DNA from 2 places in the Paucibacter sp. JuS9 genome. Region 2 is predicted to be linked to the other one. Evidence: predicted binding sites of a transcription regulator. Region 2 holds the regulator's gene; the other holds the start of a gene.

Region 1 (9,554 bases), 330 kb from region 2:
GCCTCGCTCTGAAGCGCGGCAAAGCAGCGTCGGTAGCCGCGCTGCAGCAGCTGCTCGCGCAGCGGCCGGCCGGACAGCGCATTGACCGGGTTGTTCAGGTTGATCAGCAGCTTGCCCCACTGGATGGCAAGCAAGTCGGGCAACAGCTTGAAGCCCAGGCCCTGGGCCGAAAAGGCGGCCTGGAGCGGCTTCAGCAAGGGGTCGTCTTGTGCCATCAAGGCGCCGGCCGTGCCGCGATGGAAATGGCCTGGTGCGAGCTCGGCGATATTGAAGGGAACCATGCCCGGCAGGCAGCGAAGATCAGGTGCTGATGCCTGCGCTCGCTCGGCATTGCCGATGCCGTTCTGCATCGACACCACGAGGCTGCCGGCCGGCAGGGCCGCCTGCAACTCCGCTGCTGCGCTGGTGGTGGCGCCACTCTTCACGCACAGAAGCGTGACGCTGGGTGAGAGGCTGGCCGGCACTTGCTCATGCAGATGCAGGTCGACCGATTGGATCCGCTGCTCGCGGCCGTTCAGGTCTGTGAGCTTGAGGCCCTGCTCGCGCAGCGCCGCAATCACGCGCGGCCGGCCGACGAAATGCACCTCCAGGCCTGCTGCGGCCAGGCAGCCACCGAGATAGCAGCCTACCGAGCCGGCACCCATGATCAAGACCGGGCTGCTCGTCGGGCTCATGGTCTGGCCTGTGGATAGGGATTGAAGGGCTGCCACAGCGGCGCCAGTATCAGCTCACGCTGCTCGGCTTTGGCGCGCGCCTGCAAGTCGCTCAGCGTGCTGCCGAAATCGTCGATCAGGTAGGGCATGGCCAGGGGTTGCGCGGCACCGTCCGGCAGTGGCTGCCAGAAGTCGTCCCAATGGATCGGGATCACGCGACGCGCGCCGCTCAGCTGGACGGTCTCGCGCCAGTAGGCATCACGGTAGGCCTGGTCCTTCTGGCCCAGCGTGCCAACGCCGAGGAAGACCACGTCGGCCGGCCGGCCCTTCATTGCATCTGGAACGAAGCCTGCGCTGCCCTGCACGAGGATTCGCTGGCCCTCATGCTCGACCAGCAGTGACCAGACCGTGCCTTCGCGCCAGGCACTTGCAGCGGCTGGGGCGCTCAGCGGCGCTTCGATGTCCTCATGGCCATTGCCATCGCTCCACAAGGTGGGCGAATGGCGCGAGGCAATGAAGCTGAGCTTGAAACGGCCGAGCTGAAGGCTGTCGCCGGACTTCACTTCGCGCATCTGCGTGGCGTCGAGGCCGGCACCGCGGCCGAGGTTGAGCGTCGATGGCGAACCGACCAGCAGGGCGCCAGTACGACGCGCGATCAACGGCGAATCCATCGCATGGTCGTAGTGCGAATGCAGGGGCACGACCGCGGCCAGCTTCTTGATGCCCAGTGCCTTCAAGCCGGCATCGACGCGCGGCACATCGGGCGCAATCTTGCCGAGCAGGGCCGACAGCGGCGGGCGGCTGAAGAAGCCATCGGTCAGCCAGGCGGTCTCGCCGTCATCGAACAGGAGCGTGCTGACACCCGCGAACCGCACGCGCAGCTCGCCCGTCTGCGCCGGGGCGACCGGCAGCACCAGATCATTCAGGCCGGCGATCGCCGGCCGGCGCTGCATCTGGACCGCAAGGAAGAGCGCTGCCGCAATCAGCAGCAATGCCAGCAGCAGCGCGAAGCGGCGCAGCCGGGCAATCGTGCGGCTCACGTGGCTGGATGGGCCAGGTCGCGAATGTGCGTGGGGCCGACGCGGCGCTCGATCTCGCCCAGCATGCTGCGGCCCCAGCCCAGCGCGAACAGCCATTCACCGACGACGAACATCGGGCCTACGAGCAGTCCGACCAGGTCGTCCACAAAGGCCGGCTTGCGGCCTTCGTAATAGTGGCCGACGAACTGGATCACCCAACCGAGCACGAAGCAGCCGATGCCCCAGAGCAGCCAGGACGCCAGGCTGCCAGCGGCCAGCGGCGTGGCCAGAGCCATCAAGAGGCCGTTCACGGCGACGGTGGCCAGGCCCAGCGTGAACTCGCCACGTGTCAGGTACCAGAGGGCGCTCAGAGCCCACAGCACCCAGGCGCCATTGAGCGCCAGGCCGCCCAGCTCGAAGCTGGCACGCGCAAGCAGCACGCCGATGGCGAACACGATCAGCGGAATGCCTACGAAGTGAGTGGCAATGTTGCGACGGTCGCGGTGGTAGGCCGCGTACTGGGCCATCAGGTCGATGGCAGGGCGGAAGGGGCTGGCCATGACGGTCTCCTTGAATCTTGGAACTGCTGGATTTCCTATGCCGCAATGCTAGTGCAGCATCTTGGCACCAGACTGTCAAAAAGCCGACAGGCATCCCCCTGCAAACCCGGGGCCGCCTACATCAGGGCGTCAAAAGGCAACACATCGACCGCAGCGCCAGCGGCCACGTCGCCCTGGCTGTGGTTCAGCACGATCAGGCCGTTGGCCCGGCTCATGCTCGAGAGAATGCCCGAGCCCTGGTCACCCGTGGTCTCGACCTGCCAACCGCCGTCCGCGGCACGGCTGACGATGCCTCGCTGGTACTCGGTGCGCCCGGGCTTCTTGCGGATGGCGTTGACGCTGGCTGCCCGCAGGAGCGGCAGTGGCTCGGGCCGGGCGCCCGCCATTCGCAGCAAGGCCTCGCGCACCAGGGCGTAGAAGGTCACCATCACGGCCACCGGGTTGCCAGGCAGGCCGAAGAGCAATGCGGCGCTGCCATCAACGCGGCGCATCTGGCCGATGGCAGCCGGGCGCCCGGGGCGCATGGCCAGCTTCCAGAACAACACCTCGCCCATTTCGGCCATCACCTGCCTGGTGTGATCGGCGTCACCTGCGCTGACGCCGCCGGTGCTGATCAAGACATCGGCCCGAGCCGTGCCTTCGGCAAATGCCTGGCGCAGTGCTTGCGGCTCATCCTGTACCAAGCCGAGGTCGAGGACCTCGATGCAGCCCAGGCGCTGCAGGAGCGCGGTCATGGTGTAGCGGTTGCTATCGTAGATCTGGCCGGGCTGCAAAGGCTGGCCCGGTGCGCAGAGCTCATTGCCCGTGGACAGCAAGGCCACCCGGAGGCGTGGAAACACCAGGGTTTCGATCTGGCCCAGCGAGGCGATCAGGCCGATGTCGGGCGCCTTCAGGAGGCGGCCGGCGGCCAGCGCCACCTGGTCTTTGGCCAGGTCTTCGCCTGCCTTGCGTCGGTTCGCACCGGCTTTCAGGAGGTCGGCCGGAATCTGGATGCTGTGCTCACCCAGGTGCTGCGCGAGTTCCTGCGGTACCACGGTGTCCAGACCCGGCGGCATGACCGCGCCGGTCATGATGCGCTGGCAATGGCCCGCAGGCAGCTCGGCAGCAGGCAGTTCCCCGGCCAGGCTGAGGCCGGCAACGCGCAGTGTGGTGGTCAGGCCGGGCTGCATCTCGGCACCATGGAAGGCGTAGCCGTCCATGGCCGAGTTGTCGTGCGCCGGCACGTCGATGCCTGAGATCAAGTCTTCAGCGAGCACACGGCCCAGCACCGAGCGCAGCGGCAGCCGTTCGGCCTGTGAAGCGTCGGGCGCGGGCAGTGCCTGGGCGATGAAGTCGCGCGCCAGGTCGAGGTGCAGGGCTTCGGCGTCGTAGCCGGCGAGACGCGCGGCAATCTCTTGCAGGCTCATGGCGAAGCGGGCGGGGCGGTGCCTGAATCGCGCAAATGACGGCACATCAGGGCTTTTGCCACGTAGCGCCCGTCGGGCAGCTTGATCGCCTGGTCCAGCAAGCCGTAGCGCTTGAAGCCGCAACGCTCATACAGGGCCACGGCGGCGGCATTGCCGGCGCTGACGCTCAAGGTCACCTGCTCCAGCACAGGCTCGCCTTCCAGCATCTCCAGTGCCTGCTCCAGCAGCGCGCGGCCCAGGCCGATGCCTTGCAGATCGGGCGAGACCATCATGCCGACGATATGGGCGATGTGGCGTACCTTGGCACGCGGGTCGAACTCGGCACTGATCGCACCGACCATCTGCTCGCCCAGCCAGGCGGTGAGCGTGAACAGGTTGTGGCCGCCGGCTGCCAGCCCCAGGCGATTGCGATAGCTCTCGGCTGTGCGGCTGCGCTCGGTCTCGGCGTCCGATGTGAAGGCTTCCTCGAAGCGCTCCAGCATCGCGTCGCGCAGCTGCTTGTATTGCGCCAGATCTTCTTCGCGCATGACGCGCAGGCGGCACGCAAGGCGGTCAGTACCGGTCTTCAAAATCTAGCCTCCGATGTAGTGCATTTCCACCTTGCGGGCCTCGCCAGGCAGGGCCGTGCCGCTGGCGCGCAGCTGCGAATAGCGGTCGCTGCGGGCCGACCAGATCGAGGCGAGCGTGCCGGCAATGGCGTCGTCTTCGGCACCATTGCGCAGCAAGCCGCGCAGGTCATGGCCTGCATGGGCGAAGAGGCAGAGATAGAGCCGACCCTCGGTGGAGAGCCGGGCGCGGTTGCAATCGCCACAGAAGGCTTGCGTGACGCTGGAGATCAGGCCGATCTCGCCGCCGCCATCGGCATGGCCCCAGCGCTCGGCGGTCTCGCCTGGCGCGCTGGCTTGCAGCGGTTGCAGGCTGAACTCCTGCCGTAACAGGGCCAGCACCTCGCGCGAGGGCAGGACCTCGTCCATGCGCCAGCCGTTGGTAGCGCCCACGTCCATGTATTCGATGAAGCGCAGCGTGACGCCCCTGCCGTGGAAGTGCCGCGCCATGGGCAGGATCTCCTGCTCGTTGACGCCGCGCTTGACCACCATGTTCACCTTGATCGGCGAGAGACCCACGGCCTCGGCGGCGGCAATGCCTTCCAGCACCTCGGCAACCGGGAAATCCACGTCGTTCATGCGGCGGAAGATTGCGTCGTCCATCGCATCGAGGCTGACGGTGATGCGCTGCAGGCCGGCGTCCTTCAGGGCACGGGCCTTGCGGGTCAGCAGCGAGCCATTGGTCGTCAGCGTCAGGTCCAGCGCCCGACCTTCGGGTGTGCGCAGTCCGGCCAGCATTTCGATCAGCCGCTCGATGTTCTTGCGCAGCAGCGGCTCGCCGCCAGTCAGGCGGATCTTCTGCACGCCTTGCGCGACGAAGATCCTTGCGAGCCGCGTGATCTCTTCGAAGCTCAGCAATTCGCTGTGTTTCAGGAAGCTGTGGCTCTTGTCGAACACTTCCTTGGGCATGCAATAGCTGCAGCGGAAATTGCAGCGGTCGGTGACCGAGATCCGCAAGTCGTGCAGCGGCCGGCCGAGCGCATCGGCGAGCAAGCCCCTGCTGCCGGCCTGCGGTGGCGGCAGGGGCAGCGAGCGACGATGGTCGACCAGGGGAATGATGCGCTCGGACATGGGGCTCATTGTGCCCGCCCGCTGCGCGGGCGTCCGTTCAGCGTGTTGGACGGCCGCCTGGCTTCCAGGCAGGGACGTAATCTGTATTTGCCAGCCAGCGGGCCGGCTCGATCAGCGACTGGATCACTGCCGTCATGAAGGGCAGGTCCAGGTGAGCAATGTTGTCGTCGGCCTTGTGATAGGTCGGCGTGGTGGCCCAGCCCGAGACGGTGTGGGCCACGATGCCGGCCAGGGCCAGCTGATAGTTGTCGGAACGCTGGAAGAACTTGTGTTCCGGGTAGGGGTCGGCGGTAATGCTGAAGCCGCGGGCCTTCATGGTCTCGCCGAAATCCGAGCGCTCGAAGCCGGTCATCATCAGCGTCTTGGCCGGCAGCTTCGGGTCCTGCGCGCCGATCATCTCGAACTCGAGGTTGGCGATGATGTCGGTCAGCGGAATCGGCGGGTTCTTGGCGAAGTAGTCCGCGCCCAGCAGGCCGATTTCCTCGGCGCCGAAGCAGACGAAGAGGATGGAGCGCCTGGGCTTTTCGCCGGCAGCCAGCGCGCGCGCCACTTCCAGCACGGCGGTGACGCCGGAGGCGTTGTCGTTGGCACCATGCATGATGGTCACGCCATCGGCCTGCATGCCCAGGTGGTCCAGATGGGCAGAGAACAGGATGGTGCCGGCCTTGGGGTCGGTGCCTTGCAGATGACCTATCACGTTGGTCGTGATCAGCTTGTCCTGGACCACCGCTGGTGGCTCGAAGCTCAGCTCCAGGCCTGGCTTGGCTGCCAATTGGTCAAACAGGGCTTCTGGTACGACCAGCAGGGTAGGTCCTGGCTTGCCGCCAGCCGTGGGCTCGCCCATCAGGCGCGGCTGACTGCCCATCTGGGCATAGGTCTTGCGGTTGGCTTCGCTGTCGCGAATGATCAGCAATTGAACGCCCTGGCGAGCCGCTGCGGCGTACCAGCCCCGAATCGGCGCAGTGCCCTTGACGAGGACCAGCTCCTCCTTGCCCAAGTCCTTCGGATCGTCCGAGCTCGCCACGCTGAGCTTGCCGCTTGCCGGCTTGCCGCTGGAGATCAGCAGCGTCAAGCCGGCCGATTCAGCCTTGCCCCCGACATTCAGCCGGCCGGTACCCTCCAGGCGCGGCCTGGGGATCACGGCCGTCTGCAGGTAGCTGTTGTTCATGCCCGGCGCCGGCTTGATGCCGAAGCTCTCGAACTGCGAGGCGACGTAGACAGCGGCGATGGTTTCGTCGCGCGTGGCGCTCTTGCGGCCTTGCAGCGCATCGGAGGCCAGGAAGGACTCATGGGCGCTGACCCATTGCTGCTTGACGATCCAGGGCGTCTGCGCTGTCTGGGCCGTAGCGGCCAGGCTCAGCGCAGCGCAAGCGCCGACGAGGAGAGATTGGAGAGAAAAGCGCACCGTCCGTCCCTTCGATTGATGGATGTGTTCTGAAGCGGCGGATTATGGTGGCGGGCGGGGCGAGAGGCGCTTGGTCACTGTGCGAGGTGCGCTCAAACAGGCGCTCAAACAGGCGCTCATTCATTCGCTCGAACAGGCGCTCAACAAGGCACTCAACGCTGCGGCTTCTTGCCCTTCGCAGCGGCTCCAGCGGCCTCGGCCGCAAACGCCAGCTCCAGGTACTCGCGCACATTCTTCTTGAAGAGGTCGCCGAGCTTGTTCAGCTTGATGTGGCGGCGCTTGCCCTGCTCGCCTTCCAGCACGCCGTGCCTGTCGGGCAGCTCGCTGCCTCGGCTGAACTCCAGCGCGAGGTGCTTGTCGTAAGAGAAGAGGGCGCAGACCGGCGACCTGGCCGAGAACAGCAGGCCGCCGTAGCGCACCTCTTCGCGCAGCCGCGGCCCGGCGGTGTGGATCAACTCGCGGGTGCGATCGATCAGGGCGAAGCGCTCGGCATCGCCTTTGCGCAGCTCGGTCAGGAAATCATCAACGGCTTCGGGGTTCATGCCCCGATTGCACCACCGAATCGATGAGGCGATTCAGCCCTTGCGCTGCGCCAGCGTCTGGTGGGCAGAGTCCGTCTGCAGCAGCGGGCGGTCGGCCTCCAGCTCGATCAGGGGCTGGACTTCCTGCATCGTTGCGAGGCAGCGCACCGTCAGCTGTTGGTAGGTCTGCGTGCCTTCCAGCTTCCAGCGGATCTCGTCGTCGGAAAGCTCGCGCAAGACCTTGGCCGGCACACCGGCAATCAGCGAGCGCTCCGGCAGCTTGAGCTTGGCGCGCACAAAGGCGCTGGCGGCGACGATGGCGTAGGCGCCGACCTCGGCCTCGTCCATCACCACGGCATTCATGCCGACCAGGGCATCGTGCCGCACGATGCAACCATGCAGGACGGCGCCATGGCCGATATGGCCGTTGCGCTCGACGACGGTTTCCGACGCCGGGAAACCATGGATCACGCAGGTGTCCTGCACGTTGGCGCCTTCCTGCAAGACGATGCGGCCGAAGTCGCCGCGCAGGCTGGCGCAGGGGCCGACATAGCAGCCCGGGCCGACGATCACGTCGCCTATCAGCACGGCGGTGGGGTGCACGTAGGCACTCGGATGGACGACGGGGATGACTCCGTCGATGGCGTAGCAAGGCATTTCGCTTCTCCGGGTTTACCCCGGCCAATCGGGGCGGCGGCGCCCTTGCGCCAAATCAAGTGCGACCTTACGATCTACCGACCGGTCGGTCAAGAGTGTTTGATCGGCAGCAAGGAGTGATCGAACAATGTCCGAGAGTCCCGAACTGGTGATCCAGGTCAGCACGCAAGGCGCGGTACGCATCTTGACGCTGAACCGCCCGACGGCGCTGAACGCCTTCACGGCAGCCATGCTGGCGTCGACCCGCGAAGCGCTGGCTGAAGCGGCTGCCGATTCGAGCGTGCGCGCCGTGGTGATCACCGGCGCCGGCCGCGCTTTCAGTGCCGGCCAGGACCTTGGCGACCCACTCGTCAAGCCCGATCCAAGCCCCGGCGCCGCGCCCAAGGACATCGGTCATCTGCTCGACGGTTATTACATCCCGCTGGCGCTGCAATTGCGCGCGATGCCCGTGCCGACGATTGCGGCCGTCAATGGCGTGGCCGCCGGTGCCGGCGCAAATTTCGCGCTGGGCTGCGACCTCGTGATTGCTGGCGAGAGCGCCAGCTTCATCCAGGCCTTCTCCAAGATCGGCCTGATTCCGGACTGCGGCGGAACCTGGCTCCTGCCGCGCCTGGTGGGTCGTGCCAAGGCCATGCAGCTTGCCTTGCTGGGCGACAAGGTGAAGGCCGCCGAGGCCGTGTCCATCGGTCTGATCGCCCGTTGCGTACCCGATGCTGATTTGATGAGTGAGGCCATGGCCACCGCGCAAAAGCTCGCCGCCATGCCCAGCCGTGCGCTCGCCGAAACCCGCCGCCTGATTGACCAGGCCATGGACCAGGACTTCGAGGATGCCTTGCGCGTCGAGGCCATGATGCAGAGCCAGCTCGGCTTCGCGCATGACTACAGCGAGGGCGTGCAAGCCTTCATGGACAAACGCAGTCCCCAGTTCAAGGATCGCTGAGCATGCTGTCTCCTCAACAGATTGCCGAACGCGTCCGCGACGCCATGTTCGCCAACGACCGCGCCAGCAAGGGCTTGGGGATGGAGATCCTGGCCATCTCGCCCGGTGGCGCCACGCTCACGATGACGGTGCGTGACGACATGCTCAACGGCCTGGACATCTGCCATGGCGGCTTCATCACCACGCTGGCCGATTCCGCCTTTGCCTTCGCCTGCAATGCCTACAACGAGATGACCGTGGCCTCGGGCTTCGACGTCAGCATCGTGGCGCCGGGCAAGCTCGGCGACCGGCTGACTGCGGTGGCCGAAGAAGTGCAGCTGTCCGGCCGCACCGGTGTCTATGACATCACCGTGCGCAACCAGCGCGATGAATTGGTGGCCTTGTTCCGTGGTCGCTCGTACCGGCTCAAGGGCAAGCCCGTCGTCCACATCCAGGAGTGAAGTAGCAATGCCTGTGAAGAACCCATCCCCCGGCGAGCTGGAGTCCATCGAGACCGCCAGCCGCGACGAGCTGCAGGCGCTGCAACTCGAGCGCCTGCGCTGGTCGCTCACGCATGCCTACGAGAACGTGCCGCACTACAAGGCGGCGTTCGACGCAAAGGGTGTGCATCCCTCGGACCTCAAGACCCTGGCCGACATCGCCAGGTTCCCGTTCACGACCAAGAAAGACCTGCGCGACAACTATCCCTTCGGCATGTTTGCCGTGCCGCGCGCGCGC
Region 2 (9,554 bases):
GTGGTCGTGCCATCCACATCTTCTCGGCCGGGTTTGACGACGGGGGGCGCGGGCGGCTGGCGAGGGGTATCTGACATGGCTTTGATTCTATCGACTGGGACTGGGCCCTGCCGGCCGCGGACTGCTATCCCATCTGGGGCCTCCGGCCTTCAATGCAAGCACCGTGCGCAGCTCATGCAGGCACCTGGCTGCCGCCCTGCAGATGCCCCGCAATTGCGCCAAACCAGGAAGCAAACGGTTGCCTGCACTGCACCGCGGAGCCGACCACCCATCTCAGTGGGGAGTCCGGGTCCTTACGCAATTGACACGAAGCTGACTAGCCTTTGAGAATCCGCCTCGGTGCGTTAGACACCGGGATGGAGAATTGGAGAAAGTATGCAAACTGGAACAGTCAAGTGGTTCAACGACGCCAAGGGTTTTGGCTTCATAGAACCCGAAGAAGGCGGCGAAGACGTGTTCGCCCATTTTTCAGCAATCAAGATGGAGGGCTTCCGAACACTGCGACAGGGCGGACGGGTCAATTTTGAGCTGGTGCAGGGCCCCAAGGGCCAGTTGGCGCAGAACATCACCCCCATGGACGGCGAAGGCGACTTGCCACCGCCTGCAGCGCAGGAGCTCGCACACAGCGCCAGTGCCTGAAGCAATATCAGGCAGCAAAAACAAAGGCCCGCTTCGCGGGCCTTTTTAATTTACCAAGCAGTTGGCAAATCAATTTCTCTGCTGGGCGAAATCAAATCGCAGCTCGCGCCGCGAGTTACTTTCGATTCACATCTGGTCAATCATCACCTGCCCAAAACCCGAGCAGGAAACCTGGGTCGCGCCGTCCATCAGGCGGGCAAAGTCGTAGGTCACCTTCTTGCTGGCGATGGCCGCCTCGAGCGAGCTGATGATCAGATCGGCTGCTTCGACCCAGCCCATGTGGCGCAGCATCATCTCGGCCGACAGGATCTCGGAACCGGGGTTCACGTAGTCCTTGCCGGCGTACTTGGGCGCCGTGCCATGCGTGGCCTCGAAGCAGGCCACCGAATCCGACATGTTTGCGCCCGGCGCAATGCCAATGCCGCCCACCTGCGCAGCCAGCGCGTCGGAAATGTAGTCGCCGTTCAGGTTCAGCGTCGCCACCACGGAGTATTCGGCCGGGCGCAGAAGGATCTGCTGGAGGAATGCGTCGGCGATCGAATCCTTGATCGTGATGCCCTTGCCTGTCTTCGGACTGATCAGCTTGCACCAGGGGCCGCCATCGATCAGCTCAGCGCCGAATTCCTTCTGCGCCAGCGCATAGGCCCAGTCACGAAAACCACCCTCGGTGTACTTCATGATGTTGCCCTTGTGCACGATGGTGACGCTGGGCTTGTCGTTGTCGATGGCGTACTGGATGGCCTTGCGAACCAGGCGCTCGGTGCCTTCACGCGAGACCGGCTTGATGCCGATGCCCGAGGAGTTCGGGAATCGGATCTTCTTGACGCCCATCTCGTCCTGCAGGAACTTGATCAGCTTCTTGGCCTTCTCGCTTTCGGCCTCGTACTCGATGCCGGCATAGATGTCTTCCGAGTTCTCGCGGAAGATCACCATATTGGTCTTCTCGGGTTCCTTCAGGGGCGAGGGAACGCCCTTGAAGTACTGCACCGGGCGCAGGCAGACGTACAGGTCCAGCTCCTGGCGCAGGGCCACGTTCAAGGAGCGGATGCCGCCGCCCACGGGCGTGGTCAGCGGGCCCTTGATGGACACCACGTACTCGCGCAGCGCCTCCAGCGTCTCGGCCGGCAGCCACACATCGGGACCATAGACCTTGGTCGACTTCTCGCCGGCAAAGACCTCCATCCAGTGGATCTTCCTCTTGCCGCCATAGGCCTTGGCCACGGCAGCATCGACCACCTTGAGCATCACGGGGGTGATGTCCAGGCCCGTGCCATCACCCTCGATGAACGGGACGATGGGCTCGTCCGGCACATTGAGCGACATGTCGGCGTTGACGGTGATCTTGCTGCCCTGGCTGGGGACCTTGATGTGCTGATACATGTAGGAAGCGTCTCCGGGAATGAATGCAGGAAGTCGACGGCGGAACGTCAGGCAGCGACCATTGCCAGCGCGGCATTGAAGGTCGCGCTTGGGCGCATCACGGCATCCAGCTTGGCCATGTCGGGCAGGTAGTAGCCGCCGATGTCCGCCGGCTTGCCTTGCACGGCGGCCAGCTCGGCCACGATGGTGGCTTCGTTGTCGGCCAGGGCCTTGGCCAGCGGCGCGAACTTGGCGGCCAGTTCGGCGTCGTCGGTCTGTGCAGCCAGGGCCTGGGCCCAGTACAGCGACAGGTAGAACTGGCTGCCGCGGTTGTCCAGCTGCCCGGTCTTGGGGCTGGGGTTCTTGTTGTTGTCCAGCAGTTGGCCCGTGGCCGTGTCCAGCGTCTTGGCCAGCAGCTTGGCGCGGGCATTGTTGTTCTTCAGGCCCAGGTCTTCCAGGCTGACCGCCAGGGCCAGGAACTCACCCAGCGAATCCCAGCGCAGATGGTTCTCTTCAACCAGCTGCTGCACATGCTTCGGAGCTGAACCGCCAGCGCCCGTTTCGTACATGCCGCCGCCGGCCATCAGTGGCACGATGGAGAGCATCTTGGCCGAGGTGCCCAGTTCCATGATGGGGAACAGGTCGGTGAGGTAGTCGCGCAGGATGTTGCCGGTGGCACTGATGGTGTCCAGGCCGCGGATCACGCGCTCCAGCGTGTAGCGCATCGCGCGCACCTGGCTCATGATCTGGATGTCCAGGCCCTGCGTGTTGTGCTCGTGCAGGTACATCTTGACCTTGGTGATCAGCTGCGCCTCGTGCGGGCGGAACTGGTCGAGCCAGAACACCACCGGCATGCCCGAATTGCGGGCGCGGTTGACGGCCAGCTTCACCCAGTCGCGGATCGCGGCGTCCTTGCACTGGCACATGCGCCAGATATCGCCCTGCTCCACCTCCTGGCTCATCAGCACCTCGCCGCTGTCCAGGTCGGTGATGTTGGCCACGCCGTCTTCCGAGATCTCGAAGGTCTTGTCGTGCGAGCCGTATTCCTCGGCCTGCTGGGCCATCAGGCCGACATTGGGCACGGTGCCCATGGTCTTCGGGTCGAAGGCGCCATGCCACTTACAGAAGTTGATCATCTCCTGGTAGATGCGGGCGAAGGTCGACTCCGGCATCACGGCCTTGACGTCCTTCAGGCGGCCGTCGGCGCCCCACATCTTGCCGCCGTTGCGGATCATCGCGGGCATGGACGCGTCGACGATGATGTCGTTGGGCGAATGGAAGTTGGTGATGCCCTTGGCCGAATCGACCATTGCCAGCTCGGGGCGGTGCTCGTGGCAGGCGTGCAAGTCGCGCTTGATCTCGTCCTGCTTACTCTGCGGCAGCGTGGCGATCTTGTTGTACAGATCGACCATGCCATTGTTGACGTTGATGCCCAGCTCGTCGAACAGCTTGCCGTGCTTCTCGAAAGCCTCACGGTAGAAGATTCGCACGCAGTGGCCGAACACGATGGGGTGCGACACCTTCATCATCGTGGCCTTCACGTGCAGAGAGAACATCACGCCGGTCTGGCGCGCGTCCTCGATTTCCTTTTCGTAGAAGTCCAGCAAGGCCTTCTTGCTCATGAACATGCTGTCGATCACCTCGCGGTCCAGCAGGGCGACCTTGGGCTTCAAGACGATGGTCTTGCCGCTCTTGGTGATCAGCTCCATCTTGACATTGCGGGGGCGGTCCAGCGTCATGGACTTTTCGCCGTGATAGAAGTCGCCGGCATGCATGTGCGAGACATGCGAGCGCGAGGCCTGGCTCCAGTCGGCCATGCTGTGCGGGTTCTTGCGGGCGTATTCCTTGACGGCCTTGGGTGCGCGGCGGTCGGAGTTGCCTTCACGCAGCACCGGGTTCACCGCGCTGCCCACGCACTTGTTGTAGCGCGCGCGGATGTCCTTCTCTTCGTCGGTCTTGGGTGCTTCCGGATAGTCCGGAATGGCGTAGCCCTTGCCTTGAAGTTCCTTGATCGCAGCCTTCAATTGCGCGACGGAGGCGCTGATATTGGGCAGCTTGATGATGTTGGCTTCGGCCTTCAGCGTCAGACGGCCGAGCTCCGACAGGCGGTCGGGCACGCGCTGGTCTTCACGCAGGCATTCCGGGAACTGGCCCAGCACGCGGCCGGCAACGGAAATGTCGCTCGTCTCGACATTGACGCCCGCAGGCGCAGCGAAGGCGCGGACGATGGGCAGGAACGACGCGGTCGCCAGCAGCGGCGCTTCGTCGGTCAAGGTGTAGATGATGGTCGGTTGCTGCAGTGTCATGGGGTATCCAGGTCGGCCAACAATCAGGCGCAGTGGTGGGACAACTAGAGTGGCGATTCTAGGACAGCCGGGCCAGACTGGGAGCCCAGTCTTATATAAGTCTTGCGCTCGGCGGGTCGGCGCGGGCTAGCTGCAAAACGCAGCAATCTGGTCCCACAAGCCCATGGCCAACGCCCAGGTGGAAGCAGCGGCCAAGGCAAAGCCGGCCAGACGAATGGCCCAGCCCGTGCCTTGTGCGCTCAGCGAGCGCAGCAGCGTCGGCCCCAGCACGAGGCCGATGCCCGAGGCTGAGGCAAAGGCAGCCATGACCAGGGCACCGGCAGCGGCGCTGCTGGCCAGACCAGCGGTCAGCAAGGCGGATTGCAGCAAGCCGCAGGGCCAGGCCACCCAGGCCAGGCCGAGCAGACCGGACCGCGCCGGGGCGGACAGGGTGACCCGCCCGGCGCCAGGCATCGCCAGCCTCACCTCGCCTGCCTGCTCACTGACTTGCCTGCCAATCTGGCCCAGCCAGGCCGGCTGACGGGCGAACACCAGCAGGTAAAGCCCCAGCAGCAGCGCCGCGCAATGGACCAGCAACCACAGGGGCCGCAGCCAGGCCGCAGCACCGCCGAGCCATGCCAGGGCACCAACACTGGCGGCAGCGATGGCGCCACCAAGCGCGTAGCTGAGCAGGCGGCCAAGCTGGAAAGCGCCCATGGAACTGCGCCCACCGCGACTGCAGCCGGTGGCCGCCGCGCCGCACATCGCAAGGCAATGCGGCGTGCCGGCGAGACCCATCAGCAGGGCAGATCCGGCGAGTGCAGCGTCCAGCATGGCAGCGTTCAGATGATTCGCGAGAAGCGCGCGCGTTGCTGGTCGGCCTGCAGATAGCGGTCGAACACCAGGGCCACGGCGCGGACGAAGTACCAGCCTAGCGCCGTCACCTGGATCGCGCCGGGCTCAATCTCGACCATGCCCGTTTCCGCCAGCGCGTGGAGCTTCTCCAGCTCGGCCGCGAAATAGCGCTTGAAGTCGACCAGGTGCGCCAGCTCGATGGATTCAAACTCCACGCGGCCCTGGCACATCAAGGCCATGATGACCGCGCGGCGCACCAGGTCGTCGCGATTCAGGGCCAGGCCGCGCGCGGTGGGCAGCTCGTCATGACGCAGGGCGTCGTAATACTCAGGCAGCGTCTTCACGCTCTGGCTGTAGGTGGCACCCACACGGCCGATGCTCGAGACGCCCAGACCGATCAGGTCGCAATCCGGTTGCGTGCTGTAGCCCTGGAAGTTGCGATGCAGTCGCCCCTGGCGCTTGGCCACGGCCAAAGAATCGGTGGACAGCGCGAAGTGGTCCATTCCGATATAGCTGTAGCCATTGGAAAGGAAGCCGCTGATCGCACCAGCCAGCATCTGGATCTTGTCGCCGGCCTGCGGCAGCTCGGCCGCGTCGATGCGGCGCTGCGGCTTGAAGCGCTGCGGCAAATGCGCATAGCCGTAGAGCGCGATCCGGTCCGGCTTCAATGCCGCGACCTGGGCCACGGTGCGCGCGAACGAGGTGGACGTCTGCAGCGGCAGGCCGTAGATCAGGTCCACATTGATCGACTCGAAGCCCAGCGCCCTCGCCTCGCGCATCAGGGCGACCACGCTGTCATGACTCTGCACGCGGTGCACGGCCTTCTGCACGTCCGGATCGAAGTCCTGCACACCGAAGGACAGGCGGTTGAAGCCGATCTTGCGCAGGTGGGCCAGGCGCTCGGCATTGACCGTGCGCGGATCGACCTCGATCGACACCTCGGCGCCCGGCTGCAGCCGGAAGGCCTGGCGCAGGTCGCCCATCAAGGCCTCAAGCTCGGCATCGCTCAGGAAGGTCGGCGAGCCGCCGCCGAAATGCATCTGCGAGACCTGCGGCTGCCGGTCGAGGTGGCGCAGCGTCAACTCGATCTCCTTGCGCAAGGCGACCAGGTATTCACCGGCGCGCTCATGGTGCTTGGTGATCACCTTGTTGCAGGCGCAGTAGTAGCAGACCGATTCGCAGAACGGTATGTGCACGTAGACCGACAAGGGCGCGCTGCCCCCCACCATTTCCTTGCGCTGCTCCAGCGCCTGGATGTACTCGGTCTTGCCGAAGGCTTCGACAAAGCGGTCGGCGGTAGGATACGAGGTGTAGCGGGGGCCGGCGACGTCGAAGCGGCGCAGGAGGTCGGCATCGATGCCGGCGGTGGATTCGGTGAGCGTCTTGACCATGAACGCCACTGTGACCAAGCTCCCCGCCTTCAGACTTGATCCGGATCAATCTCTCATCGCTTGCGGCAGAGAACAATGCGCCAACGATTGAGGATCATCATGTTCACCGATACCGCAATGAGCGCCAGCACCCCTATCAAGCCCGAGCCGTTCAAGGTCGCCTGCTCCAGCTGCAATCTGCGCGAGCTCTGCTTGCCCGTGGGATTGAGCCAGGAAAACATCGACCAGATCGACAACATGGTCGGCCAGCGCAAGCAGGTGCCGCGCGGGGAAGCGCTGTTCCGCAGCGGCGACCCCTTCCAGTCGATCTTCGCGGTGCGCACCGGCTTCTTCAAGACCTGCGTGTCGTCGGAAGACGGCCGCGACCAGGTGACTGGCTTCCAGATGGCTGGAGAACTGCTGGGCCTGGACGGCATCAGCAGCGACCACCACAGCTGCGACGCCGTGGCGCTTGAGGACTCGCAGGTGTGCGTGATCCCGTTCAGCCGCCTGGAAGAACTGTCGCGCGAGTTCAATGAATTGCAGCGCCAGTTCCACAAGATCATGAGCCGCGAAATCGTGCGCGACCATGGCGTGATGCTGCTGCTGGGGTCGATGCGCGCCGAGGAGCGCCTCGCCGCCTTCCTCCTGAACCTCACGCAGCGCCTGCAGGCGCGCGGCTTCTCGGCTTCGAGCCTGGTGCTGCGCATGACGCGTGAAGAAATCGGCAGCTACCTCGGGCTCAAGCTCGAGACCGTCAGCCGCACATTCTCGAAGTTCCAGGACGACGGCCTGCTGGAAGTGAAGCAGCGCCAGATCCGCATCATCGATCAGGCAGGCTTGCAGCAATTGGTCAACGGCACGAACTGCGCCGCGAACTGACGTTCAGCGGGGCCAGTGCGGGGCGCTGCGGCGCCCTTTTTCTTCTTCATCCGGCATGCGGGCCATCAACACGCTGATGGCGCATGCAATGCTGATCACCAGCCACAAGACGAGAAAGGTCAGCGTGTAAACGCCCTGGCTCGACAGGCTCAGGTGCTCGCTGATCCAGAGCTCGCTGGGGTCGACCTGCGCGAAGACCAAGGCCTCCAGCACACCGGCCATCACAAAGGCCGGCCACAGCACGACCATCGCCAGGCCTCGCCTGCTGACCGGCTCGGTGCTCATTTGCCGCCCGTGGCTGCGTGGTTGCGGGCCCGCATCGCAGGCTGCTGAGCGGCATCGTCGATGCCCTCGGCCGAGGGTCGCGAGGCCTGCTCGATCACCGGATCGGGATGCGTGATGGCCAGGGTCAGCGTGGCAAAGCTCGCCACCACCACGGCGGCAGGGCCGCCAATCACCAGCCACATGAAGCGATAGCGCCACCAGGGCTTGGCTGCATGGATTGCGTCGGACATGGGGACTCCTTGCTCTGTATTCATCGTGGCACCACGAAGGTGGATTTCTCGGCGAGGGGGGCCGCTCCCGCGCCATTCAGGACAAACTCAATGTGCTGAGCGCCGGCACCGGCCGCCGTGGCGGCCTCGGGCGGCAAGCGCAGCGCCACGGTAACCCAGCGGGCTTCGGCCGGCGCCAGCGTGAGGCTCACCGGCGCCGCGAGCTTCAGGCCCTGCAGACCGCGTGCATCAAGCTGCAGCATCTGCGGCTGCTCGGTGGCATTCATCAACTGCACACGGTAGATGTTTTCGACCAGGCCATCTTCGACGATGCGGGCCAGGCTGGCACGATCACGTACCACGTCCATGCGCACCGGGGCACGCGTGGCCAGGCTGTAGACCAGTGCGATGCAGACCAGCAAGAGCACGGCCGAATAGACCATCACGCGCGGCCGGAACATGCGCCGTATCAGCTGCAGCTTCGTCAGGTGCTGCGACAGACCGTTCTCGGTGTCGTAGCGGATCAGCCCCCGCGGGTAGCTCATCTTGTCCATCACGTCGTTGCAGACGTCGATGCAGGCGGCGCAGCCTATGCATTCGTATTGCAAGCCCTTGCGAATATCGATGCCGGTCGGACAGACCTGCACGCAAAGCGTGCAATCGATGCAGGAGCCCAGGCCCTGGGCTGTCGGGTCCGCCTTCTTGCTGCGCGAACCACGCGGCTCGCCGCGCTCGCTGTCGTAGCTGATGATCAGCGTGTCCTTGTCGAACATCGCACTCTGGAAGCGCGCATACGGGCACATGTACTTGCAGACCTGCTCGCGCATGTAGCCGGCATTGCCATAGGTGGCAAAACCATAGAACAGCACCCAGAACGTCTCCCAGGGACCCAGGCCGAAGCTCATGACCTCGGCGGCAAGCACCTTGATCGGCGTGAAGTATCCGACGAAGGTGAAACCGGTCCACAGGCCGAGCACGATCCACGCAGCCTGCTTGCCGCTCTTGCGCCAGAGCTTGTTGAAGTTCCAGGGCGCCTTGTCGAGCTTGATGCGGGCCTGGCGGTCACCCTCGAAGAGCTTCTCCACCCACATGAAGATCTCGGTATAGACCGTCTGCGGGCAGGCATAGCCGCACCAGAGCCGCCCGGCCACCGCTGTGAACAGGAACAGCGCGTAGGCCGAGATCATCAGCAGCGCTGTCAGGTAGATGAAGTCCTGCGGATACAGGACCAGACCGAAGATGTAGAAGCGCCGGCTGCCGAGGTCGAACAGCACAGCTTGCCGGGCATTCCACTCCAGCCAGGGCAGCCCGTAAAACAGCAACTGCGTGCCCCACACCAGCGCCCAGCGCCAGGCCGCGAACCAGCCGTGAACTGCGCGCGGATGGATCTTGTCCTGGGCCTTGTACAGCGAGATGACCTGGACGCTGGAATCTTCGGACTGATTCATCAGGGTTTACTGCTTGGGCCCGTTGTGCGAGAGCGACCACACGTAGGCTGCGAGCACGTTCATCTGATCAGGACTCAGTCGCGACTCGTGGGCCGGCATCTGATTGGTCTTGCCTTCGTTGATCATGCGCACCACGGCTTCTTCGCCCCAGCCATGCAGCCAGACCTTGTCGGTCAGGTTGGGCGCGCCGAGGGCCTGGTTGCCCTTGCCGTCCATGCCATG

The links. Region 2 encodes FNR, which switches genes on or off when oxygen is low (the NO sensors DNR and NnrR bind a similar motif). Its sites were predicted from a motif close to TTGATNNNNATCAA; they were not measured.
Region 1: ABT392_RS11960 (phenylacetic acid degradation protein PaaY) is a predicted target of FNR. The motif match lies at 7,997-8,010, and genes of this name have one in related genera.

Annotation. Positions count from the first base shown of each region.
Region 1 covers NZ_CP194172.1:2,675,785-2,685,338, reverse strand. Annotated here, with positions in the region: gene ABT392_RS12000 (2-dehydropantoate 2-reductase) at 1-674, opposite strand, end outside; gene ABT392_RS11995 (MBL fold metallo-hydrolase) at 671-1,693, opposite strand; gene ABT392_RS11990 (Mpo1 family 2-hydroxy fatty acid dioxygenase) at 1,690-2,232, opposite strand; gene moeA (molybdopterin molybdotransferase MoeA) at 2,349-3,638, opposite strand; gene ABT392_RS11980 (GNAT family N-acetyltransferase) at 3,635-4,165, opposite strand; gene moaA (GTP 3',8-cyclase MoaA) at 4,211-5,314, opposite strand; gene ABT392_RS11970 (M28 family metallopeptidase) at 5,352-6,719, opposite strand; gene ABT392_RS11965 (DUF1801 domain-containing protein) at 6,872-7,261, opposite strand; gene ABT392_RS11960 (phenylacetic acid degradation protein PaaY) at 7,295-7,897, opposite strand; gene ABT392_RS11955 (enoyl-CoA hydratase-related protein) at 8,025-8,837, shown strand; gene paaI (hydroxyphenylacetyl-CoA thioesterase PaaI) at 8,840-9,277, shown strand; gene paaK (phenylacetate--CoA ligase PaaK) at 9,285-9,554, shown strand, end outside.
Region 2 covers NZ_CP194172.1:2,342,869-2,352,422, forward strand. Annotated here, with positions in the region: gene clpS (ATP-dependent Clp protease adapter ClpS) at 1-77, opposite strand, end outside; gene ABT392_RS10455 (cold-shock protein) at 376-639, shown strand; gene icd (NADP-dependent isocitrate dehydrogenase) at 766-2,019, opposite strand; gene ABT392_RS10465 (NADP-dependent isocitrate dehydrogenase) at 2,067-4,304, opposite strand; gene ABT392_RS10470 (urease accessory protein UreH domain-containing protein) at 4,431-5,117, opposite strand; gene hemN (oxygen-independent coproporphyrinogen III oxidase) at 5,126-6,529, opposite strand; gene fnr (fumarate/nitrate reduction transcriptional regulator Fnr) at 6,629-7,390, shown strand; gene ABT392_RS10485 (hypothetical protein) at 7,394-7,675, opposite strand; gene ABT392_RS10490 (hypothetical protein) at 7,672-7,905, opposite strand; gene ccoG (cytochrome c oxidase accessory protein CcoG) at 7,926-9,332, opposite strand; gene ccoP (cytochrome-c oxidase, cbb3-type subunit III) at 9,339-9,554, opposite strand, start outside.